3 regions of the Ensifer sp. ENS07 genome follow, and region 2 is predicted to be linked to each of the others. Evidence: predicted binding sites of a transcription regulator. Region 2 holds the regulator's gene; each other region holds the start of a gene.
What was found. The regulator PhoB, encoded in region 2, activates phosphate uptake and scavenging genes when phosphate is short. The targets are predictions, from matches to a motif close to TGTCATNNANCTGTCAT.
Positions count from the first base shown of each region.

Region 1: IB277_RS26140 (DUF2794 domain-containing protein) is a predicted target of PhoB. The motif match lies at 2,752-2,768, and genes of this name have one in related genera.
Region 3: IB277_RS25950 (DUF1868 domain-containing protein) is a predicted target of PhoB. The motif match lies at 4,143-4,159, and genes of this name have one in related genera.

Region 1 is NZ_JACVBE010000010.1:193,024-199,485, reverse strand. Features, by position in the region: gene acnA (aconitate hydratase AcnA) at 1-1,495, shown strand, start outside; gene IB277_RS26145 (thioredoxin family protein) at 1,701-2,474, shown strand; gene IB277_RS26140 (DUF2794 domain-containing protein) at 2,789-3,193, shown strand; gene IB277_RS26135 (GNAT family N-acetyltransferase) at 3,312-3,866, opposite strand; gene IB277_RS26130 (Bax inhibitor-1/YccA family protein) at 3,990-4,736, opposite strand; gene IB277_RS26125 (ABC transporter permease) at 4,958-6,462, opposite strand, start outside.
Region 2 is NZ_JACVBE010000004.1:456,481-462,942, reverse strand. Features, by position in the region: gene IB277_RS17170 (aspartate aminotransferase family protein) at 1-924, opposite strand, end outside; gene IB277_RS17165 (GcrA family cell cycle regulator) at 1,346-1,867, shown strand; gene phoB (phosphate regulon transcriptional regulator PhoB) at 1,936-2,619, opposite strand; gene phoU (phosphate signaling complex protein PhoU) at 2,822-3,535, opposite strand; gene pstB (phosphate ABC transporter ATP-binding protein PstB) at 3,586-4,401, opposite strand; gene pstA (phosphate ABC transporter permease PstA) at 4,415-5,737, opposite strand; gene pstC (phosphate ABC transporter permease subunit PstC) at 5,734-6,462, opposite strand, start outside.
Region 3 is NZ_JACVBE010000010.1:155,630-162,091, reverse strand. Features, by position in the region: gene IB277_RS25975 (acetyl-CoA C-acetyltransferase) at 1-928, opposite strand, end outside; gene phaR (polyhydroxyalkanoate synthesis repressor PhaR) at 1,152-1,730, shown strand; gene IB277_RS25965 (membrane protein) at 1,825-2,226, opposite strand; gene rpmF (50S ribosomal protein L32) at 2,384-2,569, opposite strand; gene IB277_RS25955 (glutathione S-transferase family protein) at 2,715-3,362, opposite strand; gene IB277_RS25950 (DUF1868 domain-containing protein) at 3,359-4,093, opposite strand; gene mtgA (monofunctional biosynthetic peptidoglycan transglycosylase) at 4,196-4,969, opposite strand; gene IB277_RS25940 (polyprenyl synthetase family protein) at 5,115-6,029, shown strand; gene hisC (histidinol-phosphate transaminase) at 6,034-6,462, shown strand, end outside.

The DNA of each region.
Region 1 (6,462 bases), on a different contig from region 2:
CTCGCTTGAAGGCGACTACAAGAAGCCGGGCCAGCTTTCGAACCGCTATGCCGTCGAAGGTACCGATTTCGATCTCGGCCATGGCGACGTTGCCATCGCTGCGATCACGTCCTGCACCAACACCTCCAACCCGTCGGTCCTGATCGCTGCCGGCCTGCTCGCCCGCAACGCGGTCGCCAAGGGCCTGAAGTCCAAGCCGTGGGTCAAGACCTCGCTCGCACCGGGATCGCAGGTCGTCGGCGAATACCTCGCCAAGTCCGGCCTGCAGAAGGACCTCGACGCGCTCGGCTTCAACCTCGTCGGCTTCGGCTGCACGACCTGCATCGGCAACTCCGGCCCGCTGCCGGCCCCGATCTCGAAGACGATCAACGACAAGGGCCTGATCGCCGCCGGCGTTCTTTCGGGCAACCGTAACTTCGAAGGCCGCATCTCGCCGGACGTCCAGGCGAACTACCTCGCTTCGCCGCCGCTCGTCGTCGCCTACGCGCTTGCAGGTTCCGTCCAGAAGGACCTGACCAACGAGCCGCTCGGCGAAGACCAGGACGGCAAGCCGGTCTTCCTCAAGGACATCTGGCCGACCTCCAAGGAAATCCAGGAGTTCATCTTCAAGTACGTCACCCGCGAACTTTACGCGACCAAGTACGCCGACGTGTTCAAGGGCGACGAAAACTGGCAGGCCGTTCAGGTTCCTCCGGGCCAGACCTATGCCTGGGACGACGGTTCGACCTACGTGCAGAACCCGCCCTACTTCGTCGGCATGGGCAAGTCCGGTTCGGGCATCTCCGACATCAAGGGCGCCCGCGTGCTTGGTCTCTTCGGCGACAAGATCACCACCGACCACATCTCGCCGGCCGGTTCGATCAAGGCGGCCTCGCCGGCCGGTGCCTACCTCATCGGTCACGGCGTCGGCGTTGCCGACTTCAACCAGTACGGCACGCGTCGTGGCAACCATGAGGTGATGATGCGCGGCACGTTTGCCAACATCCGCATCCGCAACCACATGCTCGGCCCGAACGGCAAGGAAGGTGGCTACACCATCCACTATCCGTCCAAGGAAGAGATGTCGATTTACGACGCCGCCATGCAGTACAAGGAAGAGGGCGTTCCGCTCGTCATCTTCGCCGGCGTCGAATACGGCAACGGTTCGTCGCGCGACTGGGCTGCCAAGGGCACCAACCTGCTCGGCGTCAAGGCCGTCATCGCGCAGTCCTTCGAGCGTATCCACCGCTCGAACCTCGTCGGCATGGGTGTCATTCCCTTCGTCTTCGAGGAAGGCACGACCTGGGAATCGCTTGGCCTCAAGGGCGATGAGATCGTCACGATCGAAAACCTCGCCAATGTCCAGCCGCGCGAAAAGCGCGTTGCCAAGGTAACCTACGGCGACGGCAGCGTGAAAGATGTGCCGCTCGTCTGCCGTATCGATACGCTGGATGAAGTGACCTACGTCAACAACGGTGGCATCCTGCAGACGGTTCTGCGCGACCTCGCCGCCTAATCGCGCGAGCGCATACGAGGCTCCGGAGCCGGGACGCCGAAAGGCGCCCCGGCTCTTTCTTTGAGGTGCACCTGCCGACGATCCGGTGCCGGGTCGCGCTCACTTGCCACCTCACTCCAACGTGACTTCCCGTTGATGCAGGGGCGTCGTATGTAGTGAACTCCCCCACAAGGAGTAGGCCGACGGCCGGTAACGAAGTGACGCCATGACATCCGCAGACCGTTCTTTCATTCGCCCTGTTGCACTGGCTTTCGGGCTGCTCGCAGCCGCCGGTGCCCCTGCCGGGGCGCAGGAGAAACAGGCGGTCAAGGGCGTTGTCGAACTGTTCACCAGCCAGGGCTGTTCGTCCTGTCCGCCGGCGGATGCGGCGCTGAAGTCGCTGGTCGACGAGGGCGATGTGGTGGCGCTCGCCTATCACGTCGACTACTGGAACTATCTCGGCTGGGCCGACACGCTGGCATCGAAGGAAAACACCGAGCGGCAATATGCCTATGCGCGCATGCTCGGGCGCAACGGCGTCTACACGCCCCAGGCGATCCTGAATGGCCGCGACCACTTGAACGGCGGCAATCTGCAGGCAATCAAGACGCGGCTGGAAACGATGAAGGCGGAAGGCAAAGGGCTTGCCGTTCCCGTCGGCGCCAAGATCCTCGGCGAAGAAATCCAGATCACCATCGGTAGCGGCATCGGCAAGGCCAACGTCGTCGTCGTCTATTTCGACCGCGCCAAGATCGTGAAGATGGAGAAGGGGGAGAACCGCGGCAAGGAAGTCCCCTATTGGCATGCGGTGCGTGACATACAGACGATCGGCATGTGGGACGGCCAGCCCGCGTCCTTCACGCTGCCGGCGACGGTGCTGACCGAGCGCCCGGGAAACAGCGGCTGCGCGATCCTGCTGCAATCGATGAAGGACAAGGAAACGCCGGGTGCCATCATCGGCGCTGCGGCCGTGCTCGCCGGCCCTCAGGGCAAATTGTAGGGACGGCGAAGCGCAAGGGGTTGGTTCGGCCCGGCAGCATCGAGGGGCTGGGGCTGAGGGTTCGAAGTTACCGGACCGAACCGGCCATAACTGCGTTCGGTGAACTCCCGCAGCATGACGATCTGACCGGACATACGGTGGCAACGACTCTGTCCGTCAGCGCCCGCGAGTTTTGCGATGAATTGGGGCGCCGGTTTGACTGAAATGGGGCAGAGGCAAGAAATGACCTCATCGTCCCATGGCTTCCAGCTTGCTTTTCGGCTCGTGTCAGGCACACTGTAATCGTTCTGTCACAACAGAAGGCCGGATTGCCGATGACCGATGAGCCGGATTTGCCGCAAGGCGAGGCGCGCCATCAGCGCGAGACCACTTCCGAAGTGGTCATCGATCTACACGAATACAAGAACGCCAAGAACGCTCCCCCCATCACTTTCCATCGTCGCGAATTGGATCAGATCCTGTGGGTCTACGGCCGTATGGTCGGCGAAGGCGAGTGGCGGGACTACGCGATCGACCACCTGAGGGACCGCGCGGTCTTCTCAGTGTTCAAGCGTTCGGGCGAAATGCCGCTCTACCGGATCGAGAAGAACCCGAAACTGGCCGCGAAACAGGGCGCCTATAGCGTGCTGAACATTCACGGCACGATCCTGAAGCGCGGTCACGAGCTCGCCCAGGTGCTCAAGGTATTCGACAAGGTGCTGAGGCTGGTGGAAACCTGACCAGCGGGAAAGGGTGCCATCAGGAGACGCACGCCGACGTCACGGGCAGCAACGGCACGACCTGCCTACGGCGCGCTGCGAGGCGCTTCGCCGACTGACATTCTTCAGCAAGCGATGGTCACTGGTAGAGGGTGTCCGGATAGACGTCTTCCGGCGGGTCGGTCGCCTGGCCCTCGCCGAGCGCGAGCTGCATGATCGTCGTGTCGAGCCAGCGGCCATGCTTGAAGCCGGTCGCTTTCATCGTGCCCTGGAGTTCGAAGCCGAGCGACCGGTGCACGGCGATCGAGGCCGGATGGGCACCGCCGATCACCGCGACCATCTGGCGGAAGCCGAGTTCCGTGCAACGCCGGACGAGTTCGACCAGCAGCGCCTTGCCGGCACCCTTGCCGCGCGCTTCCGGCGCCAGGTAGATGGAATCCTCGACCAGGAAGCGATAGGCCGTGCGCGTGCGGAAGCCGGATGCGTAGGCATAGCCGATGATCGTCCCGCCCGCGTCTACCGCAACCATGTACGGGTAGCCGCTGCCGATGATCGTTTCGAACCGCGCCCGCATCTCCTTTTCGGATGGCGGGTTGATCTCGTAGGTCGCAACCCCGTGCAACACGGATTCGCGATAGATCTCGGTGATGACGGGAAGATCGGCCAGGGTGGCGTCGCGCAGGGTCAGGGACATGGCTAAAGACTTTGATCCCAAGGTTTCGTCGTCCTTTCACTCCCACGGAGTCCGGACGCTTTCAAGCTGCTTCAGCAAACAAAAAAGGCGGCCGAAGCCGCCTTTTCCGTGTGCTGTTCAGACTTAGTTGTTCCGGTTGCCCATGAACTGGAGCAGGAACATGAACAGGTTGATGAAGTCGAGGTAGAGCGTCAGCGCGCCCATGATCGCCTTGCGGCCGGCAACGGCGCTGTCATCGGCTTCGTAGTACATTTCCTTGATCTTCTGCGTGTCGTAGGCGGTGAGGCCAGCGAAGATCAGCACGCCGATCACGCTGATCGCGAAGGCGAGCGCCGAAGAGGCGAGGAAGATGTTGACGATCGACGCGATGATGACGCCGAACAGACCCATGATCAGGAACGAGCCCATGCCGGACAGGTCCTTCTTCGTGGTGTAGCCGTAAAGCGACAGGGCGCCGAACGAGGCGGCCGTCACGAAGAACGTCTGAACGATGCTCTGGCCGGTGTAGATCAGGAAGATCGACGACAGCGACAGGCCCATCAGGGCCGCATAGATCCAGAACGTCGTCTGCGCGGCAGAAACGCTCATGCTATTGATGCGGAAGCTCATGAAGAACACGAGCGCCAGCGGCGCCAGCATCACCACCCACTTCAGCGGGCTCGTATAGATCGCAGCACCGAAGGCAGTCAGCTGGCCATCCGAAAACGCCATTTGGAAGGCCAGGTAGGCCGCGACGCCAGTGATCGCCAGACCAAGCGCCATCAGGTTGTAGACCTTCAGCATGTATGCGCGAAGGCCTTCGTCAATCACGGCACCCGCCTGAGCGCCGGCGGGCGACATTCGGGTTTGGTAATTTCTCAGATCAGCCATTGTTTCCTCATTCAAGCTCCGGTGGAAGTTACGGTGTCGGGCGGCGAATATCGCCCTGGAAGATGAGCTTCCACGCCCAGGCGCCGCTGCGGAGCTCCAGCATGCCTGTGGACAAATATGATGCCGAAACCCGCTGCACACAAGACCCGGCACTCCCGGATTCCGTTGCACTGGACCGATTCAGACCGGCGCAATAGGGATTTACGGTTAACTCGGCCCGGTCAAAGTTCGCGCAGGACCGGCGCCGCCTTCTGCCCGAGAATGCGCCATGTACCGGCAAGTCCGATGCCGACCGTCATCACCAGCGCTGCCACAACCGTCACGATCGCCACGTCGGGCAGGAAGCTCGACGGCAGCGTCATGATGCGGTTGACGACGAACCAGGCGGCGATACCGCCGGCAAACAGCGCAAAAACTGCGGTTGCAAGACCGAGGATCGCGTATTCGTAGCTGAACGCCTTGATCAGCGTCACCCGCGTTGCCCCCAGCGTCTTCAGGACCACCGCATCATGGACGCGCGCCCGGTTGCCGGCCGCAAGCGCGCCGGCCAGCACCAGCACGGAGGCGACGAGCGCCACGGCCGCGGCCGCCCGGATCGCCGTTGCCAGCTGACCGAGCAGCCCATTCACAATGTCGAGAGCGTCCTTCACCCGTACGCTGGTGATCGTCGGATAGGCATTGGTGACGGCCTTCAGGACCGCCGCCTCCTCTTCCGGCGTCGCCGACGGATCGATCACAGTCGCCAGCCAGGCATGCGGCGCGCCGGCAAAGGTGTTCGGCGAGAACACCATGACGAAGTTGATCGACAGCGATTCCCACTCGACATTGCGGAAGTTGGCAATCTTGGCGGTGATGTTGCGGCCGAGCACATTGACGGTGACCGTATCGCCGATCTTCAGGCCGAGTTCGCCGGCCTCCTCGGACGAGAAGGAAACCAGGGGTTCGCCGCTGTAGTCGGCCGGCCACCAGGCACCTTCGGACAGCGTCGAATTCTCCGGCTTGTTCTTGGCGTAGGTGATACCGCGGTCGCCGCGCAGCACCCATTGGCCTGCAGGCGGCACGTTGCGGCTGTTCACGTCCTCACCGTTGAAGGCGGTGATGCGGCCGCGCAGCATCGGCACCTCGATGACCTTGCCCTTCGGGATCGCCTGGTTCAGCACCGAGCGGAAACCTTCAATCTCGCTGCCCTGGATATCGACGAAGAAGAAATTCGGCGCTCGCTCCGCCATGCTTCCGGTGAGTTCGCGGCGCAGATTGCCGTCGATCAGCGCCAGCGTCACCAGAAGCGCCAGACCGAGCCCAAGCGACAGCACCACCGAGGAGGTCAGCGCACCCGGACGGTGAATGTTGCCGATCGCCAGTCTGAGAGCCGGCGAATTGACCCGCGGGCTGCGGCGCGCGAGCCAGGCGATCGCGAGCGCAACGGCCCTGAGCACGATGAAGGCGAAGGCAATCGCGCCGAGGAAGACGAGCGAAATATAGCGGTCGTAAGCCGTAAAGATCGCCAGGCCGGCGAGCGCGGCAAGACACGCGACGGCGCCGAGCAGATAGGGCCAGGCCGGAAAACCCGAGGGATCGAAACCCTGCTGGCGGAAGAGTGCGGTCGCAGGAATGGCGCGCGCCCGTCCGAGCGGCAGGATGGCGAAGGTCAGCGCCGTCAGCACGCCGAACAGGGCGGCAAGCCCGAGCGCGCCCGGATAGAGATGGAAGGCGGTCGAAATCGGCA
Region 2 (6,462 bases):
GAAGACCAGCGCGACATCGCGCACATGCGTCAGGAATCCGTCGGCCAGAACGACGTCGAGCACGGCGTTGCCGACGGCCATGGCCAGCGGGTTGCCGCCATATGTGGAGCCATGCGTGCCCGCCACCATACCAGATGCGGCTTCCTCAGTCGCGAGGCAGGCGCCGAACGGGAAGCCACCGCCGATACCCTTGGCGACCGCCATGATATCCGGACGGATATCCGCCCATTCATGGGCAAACAGCTTGCCGGTACGGCCGACGCCGGTCTGGACCTCGTCGAGGATCAAGAGCAGGCCGAACTCGTCGCAAAGCGCGCGCAGTTCCTGCATAAATTCCTTGGTCGCCGGACGGATGCCGCCCTCGCCCTGGATCGGCTCGATCAGGATCGCTGCGGTTTCCTCGGTGATCGCATTCTTGACCGCGGCGATGTCGCCGAACGGAACCTGGTAGAAGCCCGGCGCCTTCGGCCCGAAACCTTCGATGTATTTCTGCTGACCACCGGCGGCGATCGTCGCGATCGTGCGGCCGTGGAAGGCGCCTTCGAAGGTGATGACGTGGAACTTCTCCGGGTGGCCCTTGGAGAAGTGGTAACGCCGTGCCGTCTTGATGGCGCATTCCAGCGCTTCCGCGCCCGAATTGGTGAAGAAGACCTTGTCGGCAAAGGTCACTGCCGTCAGCCGGCGGCCGAGGCTTTCCTGGCCCGCAATTTCATAAAGGTTGGACAGGTGCCAGACCTTGTCGGCCTGCGCCTTCAGCGCCTCGACCAGGTGCGGGTGCGCGTGGCCGAGCGAGTTCACGGCAACGCCGGCACCGAAATCGAGATAACGCGTGCCGTCTTCAGCGATCAGCCAGGCGCCCTCTCCTCGCTCGAAACGCAACGGCGCGCGCATGTAGGTATCGTAAAGCGGCGTGGTTGCAGTCATGCGAGGCTCTCCTTCACTCCAGATCGACATCGATCCCGCGCCTCACGCGGGCCGATAAAAATCAAAAATGCCGCCTTTCGGCGGCGCAGGCACTATTCCCATTTCGCGCTGCAATGTCAACAAAACCAAGCCTTGCAGCGCAACATGAAGGGTCGATTCCTGGCAGCAGAAAAATCGTCCGGGAGGGCTTGCAAAAATGCAACGCTGGCCGAGCAAGTTGGGGAAAACTACGAAATCGATTCGGCCTGATTCCCGGGACTCTTGCCACAGAGTCCAGCGGTCAGTACGTTAACATTCAATTACTAGACGCATGCGGCGGACCTAGTCACCAAAAGAGTTATCGCGTTTGCAACCCCGGGGTTTAGCCGGGGTGCGGTGAGGGATTCTGCCATCCCCAACGCTGAGAACGGAGAGTGCAGAAATGAACTGGACTGACGAGCGGGTGGAGAAACTGAAGAAGCTTTGGTCCGAGGGCCTGAGCGCAAGCCAGATCGCGGCGCAGCTCGGCGGCGTCAGCCGTAACGCTGTCATCGGCAAGGTTCACCGCCTGAGCCTGCCAGGTCGCGCCAAGGCCGGCGGCAGCACCACGACAGCAGCCCGTCCGAAGCGCCCGACTTCGGCACCGCGCGCACCGAACTACGCTTCGCGCGTTTCGACCCGCCCGGTTGCACGCGCGGCCGGCGCTGTCGTTCTCAAGGAAGAAATCGAAGTCGATCTCGTTGCCGAGCAGGATTTCAGCACCCGCACCGACGTTGTCGTGCCGATGTCGCGCCGCCTCGAGCTGACCCAGCTCACCGAGCGCACCTGCAAGTGGCCGATCGGCGACCCGCTGAAGGAAGAGTTTCACTTCTGCGGCAACGATTCCCCGGAAGCCTCGCCTTACTGCACCTTCCATGCGCGGCTGGCCTACCAGCCGTCGGGGGAGCGCCGCAGGGCCCGCTGAGAAGCTGGACGGCATCAATAAAAAAGGGGCCGATCGGCCCCTTTTTTTCTTGGCGACTTTCAGACCGCTCAGCTTTCGAGCGAATAGCCGGCGCCGCGAACGGTGCGGATGACGTCGGGCATGTTCGAGAAGTTCAGAGCCTTGCGCAGACGACCGACATGCACGTCGACGGTGCGCTCGTCGACATAGATGTCATGCCCCCAGACGCCATCCAGAAGCTGCGAGCGAGAGAAGACGCGGCCCGGCGAGGACATGAGGAACTCCAGAAGACGGAACTCGGTGGGGCCGAGGCGCACTTCGCGGCTGCGGCGATGAACGCGGTGGGTCTCGCGGTCGAGTTCGATGTCGCCGCAGCGAAGCAGCGTCGACAGCACCTCGGGCTTTGCCCGGCGCAGCATCGCCTTGACGCGCGCCATCAGCTCCGGCGTCGAGAAGGGCTTGACCACGTAGTCGTCGGCACCCGTCGCCAGACCCCGGACGCGCTCGCTTTCCTCGCCGCGCGCCGTCAGCATGATGATCGGCAGACGTTCGGTCTCCGGACGCTGGCGCAGCCGACGGCAAAGTTCAATGCCGGAAACACCGGGCAGCATCCAGTCGAGGATAAGCAGGTCGGGCAGCCGCTCCTGAAGCCGGATCTCCGCCTCGTCGCCCCGCAGGATCGTATCGACGTCGAAGCCCTCGGCTTCCAGATTGTAACGCAGCAGAACGCTCAGCGCCTCTTCGTCTTCGACTACGGCGATTTTTGGCAACATCAGGTAACGTCTCCTTACCGCGGGCGGCCTTTGGGCTCATCGGCCCGGCCGGCGCTCAGACACTCTAAATCTGGAGCACATCCGCCGTTTTCAAAGGCGGGGCGAAAACCGCATGCTTCAGATACAGGAATTCGGGGCCGCGACCGAAGCCGCGACCGGATCAGATTTCAAAGGGCATGCATGCTTACGGCGCGCTTGGCGCTCAGTCGTTGACCGAGCCCAGCGTCGACGTAGTGTCATCCTTCGGACGCTCGCCTTCCGGCTGAGCACCCGTCGCCATGTAATAGATCGTCTCAGCGATATTGGTCGCGTGGTCGCCGATGCGCTCGATGTTCTTGGCGCAGAACAGAAGATGCGTGCAGGGCGTGATGTTGCGCGGATCTTCCATCATGTAGGTCAAGAGCTCGCGGAACAGCGAGGTGTAGATCGCGTCGATCTCCTCGTCACGCTCGCGGATGCTGTTGGCCTTTTCCGGCGAGCGCGAGGCGTAGACGTCGAGCACTTCCTTGAGCTGGACGAGAGCGAGCTCTGCCAGATGCTCGAGGCCACGGGCGAGCTTGCGCGGAATGCCGGAGCCGGCGACCGCGATCACGCGCTTGGCGGTGTTCTTGCCAAGGTCGCCGACGCGTTCCAGATCGGAGGCGATGCGGATCGACCCCATGATCTCACGCAGGTCGGCGGCGACCGGCTGACGCTTGGCGATCGTGACGATCGCCTTCTCACCGATCTGGCGCTCGGCGTCGTCGAGGACGGTGTCGTCCGAGATCACCTTCTGTGCGAGAGCCAGGTCGGAGTTGACCAGCGCGCGAACGGACTCGGCGACCATCTGTTCGGCGAGGCCGCCCATCTCCGAGATGCGGCGCGTCAGGTACTTCAGTTCTTCGTCATAGGCGGACATGATATGCATGGACATGATCGTCGATCCTTACGGGCGCTTTGCAGTTACTGTTGCAGCCTTATGCGGCCTCAGCCGAAGCGGCCCATGATGTAATCCTGGGTGCGCTGGTCATCCGGATTGGTGAACATCTTGTCGGTGTCGTTCTCCTCGACGAGATTGCCGAGGTGGAACATGGCGGTGCGCTGCGAAACGCGGGCGGCCTGCTGCATCGAGTGGGTCACGATGACGATCGTGAAGTTCGTGCGCAGCTCGTGGATGAGCTCTTCGACCTTGGCGGTCGCGATCGGATCGAGAGCCGAGCACGGCTCGTCCATGAGGATGACTTCCGGGCTGACGGCGACGGCACGCGCGATGCAGAGACGCTGCTGCTGACCACCGGAAAGGCCGGTGCCGGGCTCCTGCAGACGATCCTTTACCTCGTTCCACAGACCGGCCTTCTGCAGGCTGGTCTCGACCACCTCGTCAAAGTCGGCCTTGGTGCGGGCAAGTCCGTGAATCCGCGGGCCGTAGGCGACGTTGTCGTAGATCGACTTCGGGAACGGGTTCGGCTTCTGGAAGACCATGCCGACGCGGGCGCGCAGTTCGACGACGTCGATCGTCGGGTCGTAGATGTCGTCCTCGTCGAGCGTGATCTTGCCGGTGACGCGGCAGTTCTCGATCGTGTCGTTCATGCGGTTCAGCGTGCGCAGGAAGGTCGACTTGCCGCAACCCGAAGGACCGATCAGCGCCGTGACCGTGTTCTCGCGGATGTTGAGGTTGACGTCGAAAAGCGCACGCTTCTCGCCGTAATAGACCGACACATCCTTGCCGATCATCTTGTAGGGCACGGTGTTCATTTTCTGATCCAGAGCCTTCTCGACTGCTGCTTCTGACATGATGTTCATAGTAATTACCTCACTACCAGCGGCGCTCAAAGCGACGTCGCAACAGAATGGCTCCAAGGTTCATGACGACCAGGAAGATGAGAAGAATGATGATTGCGCCGGAGGTGCGCTCGACGAAGGCGCGCTCCGCCTCATTGGCCCACATGTAGATCTGCACCGGCAGTGCCGTCGACGGTTCCATCGGCGAACCGGGAAAATCGACGACGAAGGCGACCATGCCGATCAGGAGCAGCGGCGCGGTTTCACCAAGCGCGTGGGCAAGACCGATGATGGTGCCGGTCAGGATGCCCGGCATCGCCAGCGGCAGCACGTGGTGGAAGATGGTCTGCATCTTCGACGCACCGAGACCGAGGGCCGCCGAGCGGATCGACGGCGGGACCGCCTTCAACGCCGCACGGGTGGCGATGATGATCGTCGGCAGGGTCATCAACGTCAGCACGAAGCCGCCGACGACGGCTGCCGAGCGCGGCATGCCGGCGAAGTTGATGAAGACGGCGAGACCCAGGAGGCCGTAGACGATCGACGGAACGGCCGCGAGGTTGTTGATGTTGACCTCGATCAGGTCGGTCAGCCGGTTCTTCGGCGCAAACTCCTCGAGGTAGATCGAGGCGGCGACGCCGATCGGAAGCGACAGCACCAGCACGATCAGCATCATGTAGAGCGAGCCGAGGGCAGCGACGCCGACGCCTGCCGCTTCGGGACGACTGGAGGCGCCGAAGGTGAAGATGCCGGTGTTGAAGCTCTTCTTCAGGATGCCGGCGCTCGCCAGCTCGTTCATCCAGGTCACCTGCTGGTCCTTGACCTTGCGCTTGCCCTCATCGACCGAGAGATCGATCTGGCCCTTGAAGGCGGAGTCGATGTTGGCCTCGGCCAGCAGCGTGACAGGAACCGTCTTGCCGATGATCGACGGGTCGGCGGCGACCATGTCGCGCAATAGCGTGCGGGAGCTCGCGGAAACCATGTCGGTCGCCTGCTTGACCTGCGGCCGCTTGGTGGCGTCGATGCCGAGCTGCTTGACGAGCGCGTCGCGCACCAACAGCGGATAGTTGGCGGTCATCAGCACCTTGCCGTCGGTCGCGCGTTCGCCTTTGGGGTCGATGACCTTTTCGGTGAATTCGATCGGCAGCGTAATCGTCGTCTGCTGGAATGCGGTGTAGCCGTTGGAAAAGACGGTCCACAGCAGCAATGCCAGGAAGAAGAGACCGGTGCTGATCGCGGCCATGCCGTAGAAGCGGAACCGGCGTTCGGCAGCATAGCGACGCTTGATGCCGATATCGCGCTTGGCGGATGCGGGACGGGCGGAGATCCGGACGGTCGGGGAAGCGATGTCGGTCATTCGTACTGTTCCCGGTATTTGCGCACGATGTAGAGCGCGTAAATGTTGAGGCCGAGCGTGATGACGAAGAGCGTGATGCCCAGTGCAAAGGCCACCAGCGTCTGCGGCGAGGTGAACTCGAGGTCACCTGTCAGCTGGTTGACGATCTTAACGGTCACCGTCGTCATCGGCTCGAAGGGATTGATCTGCATGCGGGCCGCCACACCGGCTGCCAGCACCACGATCATGGTCTCGCCGACGGCGCGCGAGGCGGTGAGCAGCAGCGCGCCGACGATGCCCGGGAGGGCTGCCGGAAGGATGACCTTCTTGACCGTCTCCGAGCGGGTGGCGCCAAGGCCGAGCGAGCCGTCACGAAGTGCCCGCGGCACCTGGGTGATGATGTCGTCCGACAGCGACGACACGAATGGGATCAGCATGATGCCCATGACGATGCCCGCCGTCAGAACGCTCTGTGCCTGGATGAAGTTCTGGTAGTTGCCGGTCATGAGACCGTTCATCTGGGCGGAGATGTCACGCAGGAACGGGCCAACGGTCACCAGCGCAAAGAAACCGTAGACGATGGTCGGGATGCCGGCGAGCACTTCGAGCAGCGGCTTTGCGGTCGAACGCAAGCGCGGGCTTGCATATTCCGCCATGTAGATCGCCGCGAAGAGGCCGATCGGCACCGCAAACAGCATGGCGACGAAGGCGATGTAGAGCGTGCCGGCAAGAAGCGGGATGAGGCC
Region 3 (6,462 bases), on a different contig from region 2:
CGCCGATCGCCCAGCCGGCCCTTGCCAACGCCTTGCGCGACGCCGGGATCGGGCCGGTGCCCATGACCTGCGGATCGACGCCGGCGGTTGCCCAGGAAACGATACGGGCGAGCGGCTGGATGCCGCGCTTGGAGGCCTGCGCCTCGGTCATCAGCAGGGTGGCTGCGGCGCCGTCATTGAGGCCGGAAGCGTTGCCGGCGGTGACCGTGCCTTCCTTGTCGAAGGCGGGGCGCAGCTTCGTCATCTGATCGAGCGTTGCGCCGTGGCGGATATATTCGTCCTGGTCGACGGTGACGTCGCCCTTGCGACCCTTGACGATGAAGGGAATGATCTCGTCGGCAAAGCGCCCGGCCTTCTGGGCGGCTTCGGCCTTGTTCTGCGAGGCGAGCGCGAACGCATCCTGCTCCTCGCGGCTGAGCTGCCACTGGCGAGCGACGTTCTCGGCGGTGATGCCCATGTGATAACCGTAGAAGGCGTCGGTCAGGCCGTCCTTGATCATCGTGTCGATCATCTTGAAGTCGCCCATCTTCACGCCGCCGCGAAGATGCGAGCAATGCGGCGCCATCGACATGGACTCCATGCCGCCGGCGACGATGATCTCAGCATCACCGGTTGCAATCTGCTGCATGCCGAGCGCGACGGCGCGCAGGCCCGAGCCGCAGAGCTGGTTCATGCCCCAGGCGGTCTTTTCCTGAGGAACGCCCGCCTTCATCGCCGCCTGGCGCGCCGGGTTCTGGCCTTCGCCTGCCTGCAGCACCTGGCCGAGGATCACCTCGTCGACCTCGGCAGCCTCGACGCCTGCGCGCTCGAGCACGCCCTTGATGACGGCAGCGCCAAGTTCGTGCGCCGGCGTATTGCCAAAGGCACCGTTGAAGGAACCGACCGCGGTGCGGCCGGCGCTGGCGATCACGATGGAGGGATTGCTCATGGGACGTTTCCTCAGATCTTCTTGCCTAATGCAGGCAGACTGGCAAAGCGCGCGACGCAAGTCAAACGCCTTGATGCAGTGCCACAAAAGCGTCACCTAAAACGCAACCGCAAGATTTTGCACTTGCGTCGCCGCAACGCACAAAGACATTGTCAGCGGCGCGCTTTTGCGGATACTCTGAAAAACGCAATAAAGACGGGATGATGGGGGAGAGGAGACCCTGATGGCGAAGCACGAAGGCCAGATCGTTATCAAAAAATATGCGAACCGGCGGCTCTACAACACCGGGACCAGCACCTATGTCACGCTCGACGACCTGGCTGTGATGGTGAAGAAGGGTGAGGACTTCATCGTTCAGGATGCAAAATCCGGCGAGGACATCACCCATTCCGTGCTGACGCAGATCATCTTCGAGCAGGAGTCCAAGACCGGCAACACGCTGCTGCCGATCTCCTTCCTGCGCCAGCTGATCTCGTTCTACGGCGACCAGATGCAGATGGTGGTGCCGAGCTATCTCGAACACTCGATGCAGGCTTTCACCGAGCAGCAGTCGCAGATGCGCGAGCAGATCAACAAGGCCTTCGGCGACACGCCGCTCGGCAAAAACCTGCAGGTTCCGCTGCAACTTGTCGAAGAGCAGGTGCGTCGCAACACCGAGATGTTCCATCAGGCCATGCAGATGTTTTCGCCCTTCATCACCGCGCCGCCCGTGAAGGAAACAAAGAAGGCCGAAGCCAAGGATATCGACGAGCTGAAGGAGCAGCTTCGCGCGCTCCAGACCAAGCTCGACAATCTCGGCTAAGCAGGACCACCAGGCAGGAATGCGGTTCCTGCCTTCACCTCACCTGAACAGAGATCGCGGAAATCGGGGCGGCGTCGCCCCGAACCGTCTGGACCTAGAGGCCGATCGACACGTCCCGGCCGGCCGAGCGCATCGATACGGCAAAGCCGGCGATAACATCGATGAAGCTGATGGTCATCAGGATGAAGAAGAGCTGCGTTGCCGCCGGTGCGAGCAGCAGAAATTCGATCAAAAAGACGATGAACAGGATCATCGAGAGCAGATGATCCATCAGTGCGCGGCTGCTCGTGCGCGTCGCTTTCAGCAATTCGACGAAGAGCAGCAGCAGGGCGCCGACGATCAGAAGGTCGCCGAAGCGCATCGTCCAGGTCGCGCCTGATAGCATGGAGAGCGACACCATGTCGGCGTTCAGGCCGGCGAGGCCGCCGAACATTCCGATCATCGCGAGATTGTAGATTGCAAAAGGTAGGATCAGCAGCGGTATGGCAGCAAGCATCAGAACTCCTTGACCGCGTTTATGGTGGACCATGTATATGCGGCGTCGTCACGCAAGGCGCCAGCGATACCACGGCGTCCAAGCAAGATCATGTCAGATGCAAAACAAAAGGGCCGGCAGAGCCAGCCCTTTGAACCTAATCCGCGAACGGAAACGCTTATGCGCTTTCCTTCGGGGTCAGAACCTGACGGCCACGGTACATGCCGGTCTTCAGGTCGATGTGGTGCGGGCGACGCAGTTCGCCGGAGTTCTTGTCTTCGACGTAGGTCGGGGTCTTCAGAGCGTCAGCCGAACGGCGCATGCCACGCTTGGACGGGCTCGTTTTTCTTTTAGGTACAGCCATTTCATTCTCCACTTATCGGGCAAACACTGTTCAGCAGCCGAAATGGCCGTGTAAAACAGATGTTAATCACGGAAATTTGGCGCGCTTATACATGGACAACTGCCGTTTGACCAGTCCCCACGGGCAATTTTTCGACTCGACCTTTTCAGACCTCGTCTTCGGCGACGACCCACGGCTCTGCGCGGGCGGCCTCCTCCCATTTCAGGAACGCCGGATGTGCCTTCACGCGGTTCATGTAGCCGAGCGTTTCTCGATCCGCAACGAGATCGTAGACGTCGAAGCGGTTAACCACAGGCGCGTACATCGCATCGGCCGCGCTGAAGGACCCGAAGAGGAACGGGCCACCGGAACGCGCAAGCGCCTCCGTCCAGATCTGCTCGATACGTGCCACGTCCGCGCGGACGTCCGCGCCAACGTCCAGCGCCTGCTTTGGCCGACGGATGTTCATCGGGCAGGCACCACGCAGAGCGCGAAAACCGGACAGCATCTCCATCGAATAGCTGCGCGCCCGGGCGCGCGCCTGAGGGTCGGCCGGCCACAGCCCGGCGTCGGGAAAGAGTTCGGCGACATATTCGATGATCGCCAGCGATTCCCAGATAAGCAGGTCCCCGTGGCGCAGCAGCGGCACCTTTCCGGTCGGCGAGATCGCCCGGATCTCCGGATTGCCGGCGGCGAAATCGAACGGAATGACCACGTCCGAGAAATCGATGCCGACTGCCGTCATCGCGATCCATGGCCGCATCGACCAGGACGAATAGTTCTTGTTGCCGACATAGAGTGTAAGTCCGGTCATTTCTGTTCCTTGATTGCTGGTCTCTCCGAGAAAACGATCAGTTCCTCGAAATGGTTCATGTCCTCGAACGAGCAGAAGGCCGGCGGATCGAGCGCGATCACCGGCGCCTGCTCGCGCAGAAAAGCGAGCTGCTCGTCCAGCATCGCCTGCCAGCGCGGCAGCGCCGCATCGTCGAGCCAGTCGACGGGGTAAGCATAGGTGATGTGGAATTGGTAGTCGTCATGATCCGGATGGCGATAGCCGAAGGCTTCCGCGAAAGCGTCGCGCCAGGCCTTGAGACAGGCGCGGTCGGCGGCACCGTCGCCTTCGAGCGCAAGGCCCGTCGGCGTGATCTCGGTCACGCGGGCGCGGAACTGCTCCAGCGGCGCAAAATGCGCAAGCCGTTCGCGGTAGTGCGCCGTCATCACCTCGATCGGCGTATCGAGCGGCATGTCGGCCGGCCAGTAAGGGAGCTTCCGGCGGTGTTCGATGATGCCCTGGAAGATCGTCATGTGCAGGCTGGACGGGTGGGTAAAGGCGAACTGCCCCGCCTCGGGCATCGCCATCACCCGGTCGCGCACCGCAAGCACGGCGGCCTCGGACGGCGATCCGGCGGCAACGTGAGACACAACCGTGTTGCCCGGTTCCGAAAGGAACTGGCCTTCGGTGTTGTAGCGCGTTCCGAGATGTCTCGGCGGGGCATCGTTGGCGCTACGGCCAAGGGCGAAAAGCGAGGGGGAAATCAAGGTCATGGAGCAATCGGGCCTTTCGAAGGGAGAGAGGCCCAGATGGCAGAACTCTACTACGCGAGCATGACATCGCCCAGCGAGCGCATCCAATGAAAAGGTCTGATCCTAGTTATAAAGGCAGGTGATGTAACCGCCGGAGCGGCTGGCGCGGCGCTCGATCAGGTTCGCCAGGCGCTTGAGCCCGCGGCCGGGTTTTCCGGCGTTGCGCTCCTTCGGATTGGGCAGCGAGACCGCAAGCAGCGCCGCCTGCCGGCGCGAGAGCTTCGACGCCGAAACCCCGAAATGATGGCGGGCGGCCGCCTCGATACCATAGATCCCGTCGCCCCATTCGGCGATGTTCAGATAGATCTCCATCATCCGCCGCTTGCTCCACACGAAGTCGGCGGCGACCGCCAGCGGCAGTTCCATGCCCTTGCGCAGGAAGGAGCGACCGTTCCAGAGATAGAGGTTCTTGACCGTCTGCATCGGAATGGTGCTCGCGCCGCGGGTGGATTCCCCTTCGAGCGCATCCTCGACCACGCCCCGCATCTGGCCCCAGTCGACGCCGTCATGGGCGCAAAACTGCCCGTCCTCCGACATCATCACCGACTGCACTAGAACCGGGGCGATATCATCGAACTCGACCCATTGCCGATCGTAGCCGCGCAGCAGCACGAGATCGCGCAGCATGAGCGTCGAGACGGGATGGATGAACTCCACCAGGTAGAGAACGATCAGCGCGTAGGGAAGGACGAGAAAGCCCAGAACAGCCAGGACGATCTGGCGGCGACGCGTGCGCAACGTCCGGCGAAGCGAAGACCAGCGACTGGAAGGCAATTCGCCCTCCTCGCGCGCTTCCGGAACGACGTTCGCGGCCTGACTGTTCACCTCGCTGTCCATCCGCTTCTCTTAGTGCATGCGCAGGCAGAGTTGAACGGGCTTTCTGGCAAAAGGCAAGGCGCGGAGAAGGCTGTCCCAGGGAAAGCGCGCGGCTGCGACACGAATCCCCGTTGAAAGCCCTCTTCGCCCATGTCAAAGAGCGCGCATGAGCCAGGACACATCGCCTTTTACCCGTCGCCTCGCCACCAATGCCCGCACCGTCGAGGGTCTGCTGGAACGTCTGCTCGGCCAGACGACGGAAGCCGACGAAATCGCCCGGCCGGCAAACCTGCTCGCGGCCATGCGCCACGGCGTGCTGAACGGCGGCAAGCGTCTGCGCCCCTTCCTGGTGATCGAATGCGCCGATCTGCTCGGCGGCAATCGCGATGCGGCCTTGCGCGTCGGCGCGGCACTCGAATGCGTGCATTGCTATTCGCTGGTCCATGACGACCTGCCGGCGATGGACGACGACGACATGCGCCGCGGCCAGCCGACCGTGCACAGGGCCTTCGATGAGGCGACGGCGATTCTTGCCGGCGACAGCCTGCTGACCTTCGCCTTCGATATCATCGCAGCACCCGAGACAGCGCTTTCGGATGCGCAGAAGGTGGAACTGATCCTGGCGCTCGGACGCGCCGCCGGCCACGGCGGCATGGCCGGCGGACAGGCGCTCGACCTGGCCGCGGAAAAGTCGCCACCGGACGAGGCCGGGATCGTCACGCTGCAGGCGATGAAGACAGGTGCCCTGATCCGCTTTGCCTGCGAGGCTGGCGCCATCGTCGCCGGCGCTTCGAAGGAGGACCGCGCGCGGCTTCGCGCCTTCGGCGAAAAGATCGGCCTTGCCTTCCAGCTTGCCGACGACCTGCTCGACCTTACCGCGGATGCGGAGACCATGGGCAAGGCAACCGGCAAGGACGCCGCCCGTGGCAAGGGCACGCTGGTCGCGCTCAACGGCCAGACCTGGGCGGAAGACCGGCTGGAGCAACTGGTCGTCGAAGCCGAAGCGCTGCTTGCGCCCTATGGAGCGCGCTCGGCCATTCTCGTCGAAGCCGCCCGTTTCATCGCCAATCGCAGGAGCTAGATCCATGAGCAAATACTGGTCGCCGATCGTCTCCAAGCTGAAGCCCTACGTGCCTGGCGAACAGCCGCGCATCGCCAACCTGGTGAAGCTCAACACCAACGAATGCCCCTACGGTCCGTCTGAGAAGGTGCTCGACGCGATCGCCGCGGCAGCGAGCAGCGATCTTCGCCTTTATCCGGACCCGCTGGCGCTGAAGCTGCGCCAGGCCATCGCCGTACGCTATGGCGTGACCGCCGAAGAAGTCTTCGTCGGCAACGGCTCGGACGAGGTGCTGGCGCACATCTTCGCCGGCTTGCTGAAGCACGACGCGCCGCTGCTCTATCCGGATATCTCCTACAGCTTCTATTCGACCTATGCGCGGCTCTTCGAGATCGACACGGTCGAGATCCCGCTCAGCGATCGCTTCGAGATCGATCTCGCCGACTACGACCGG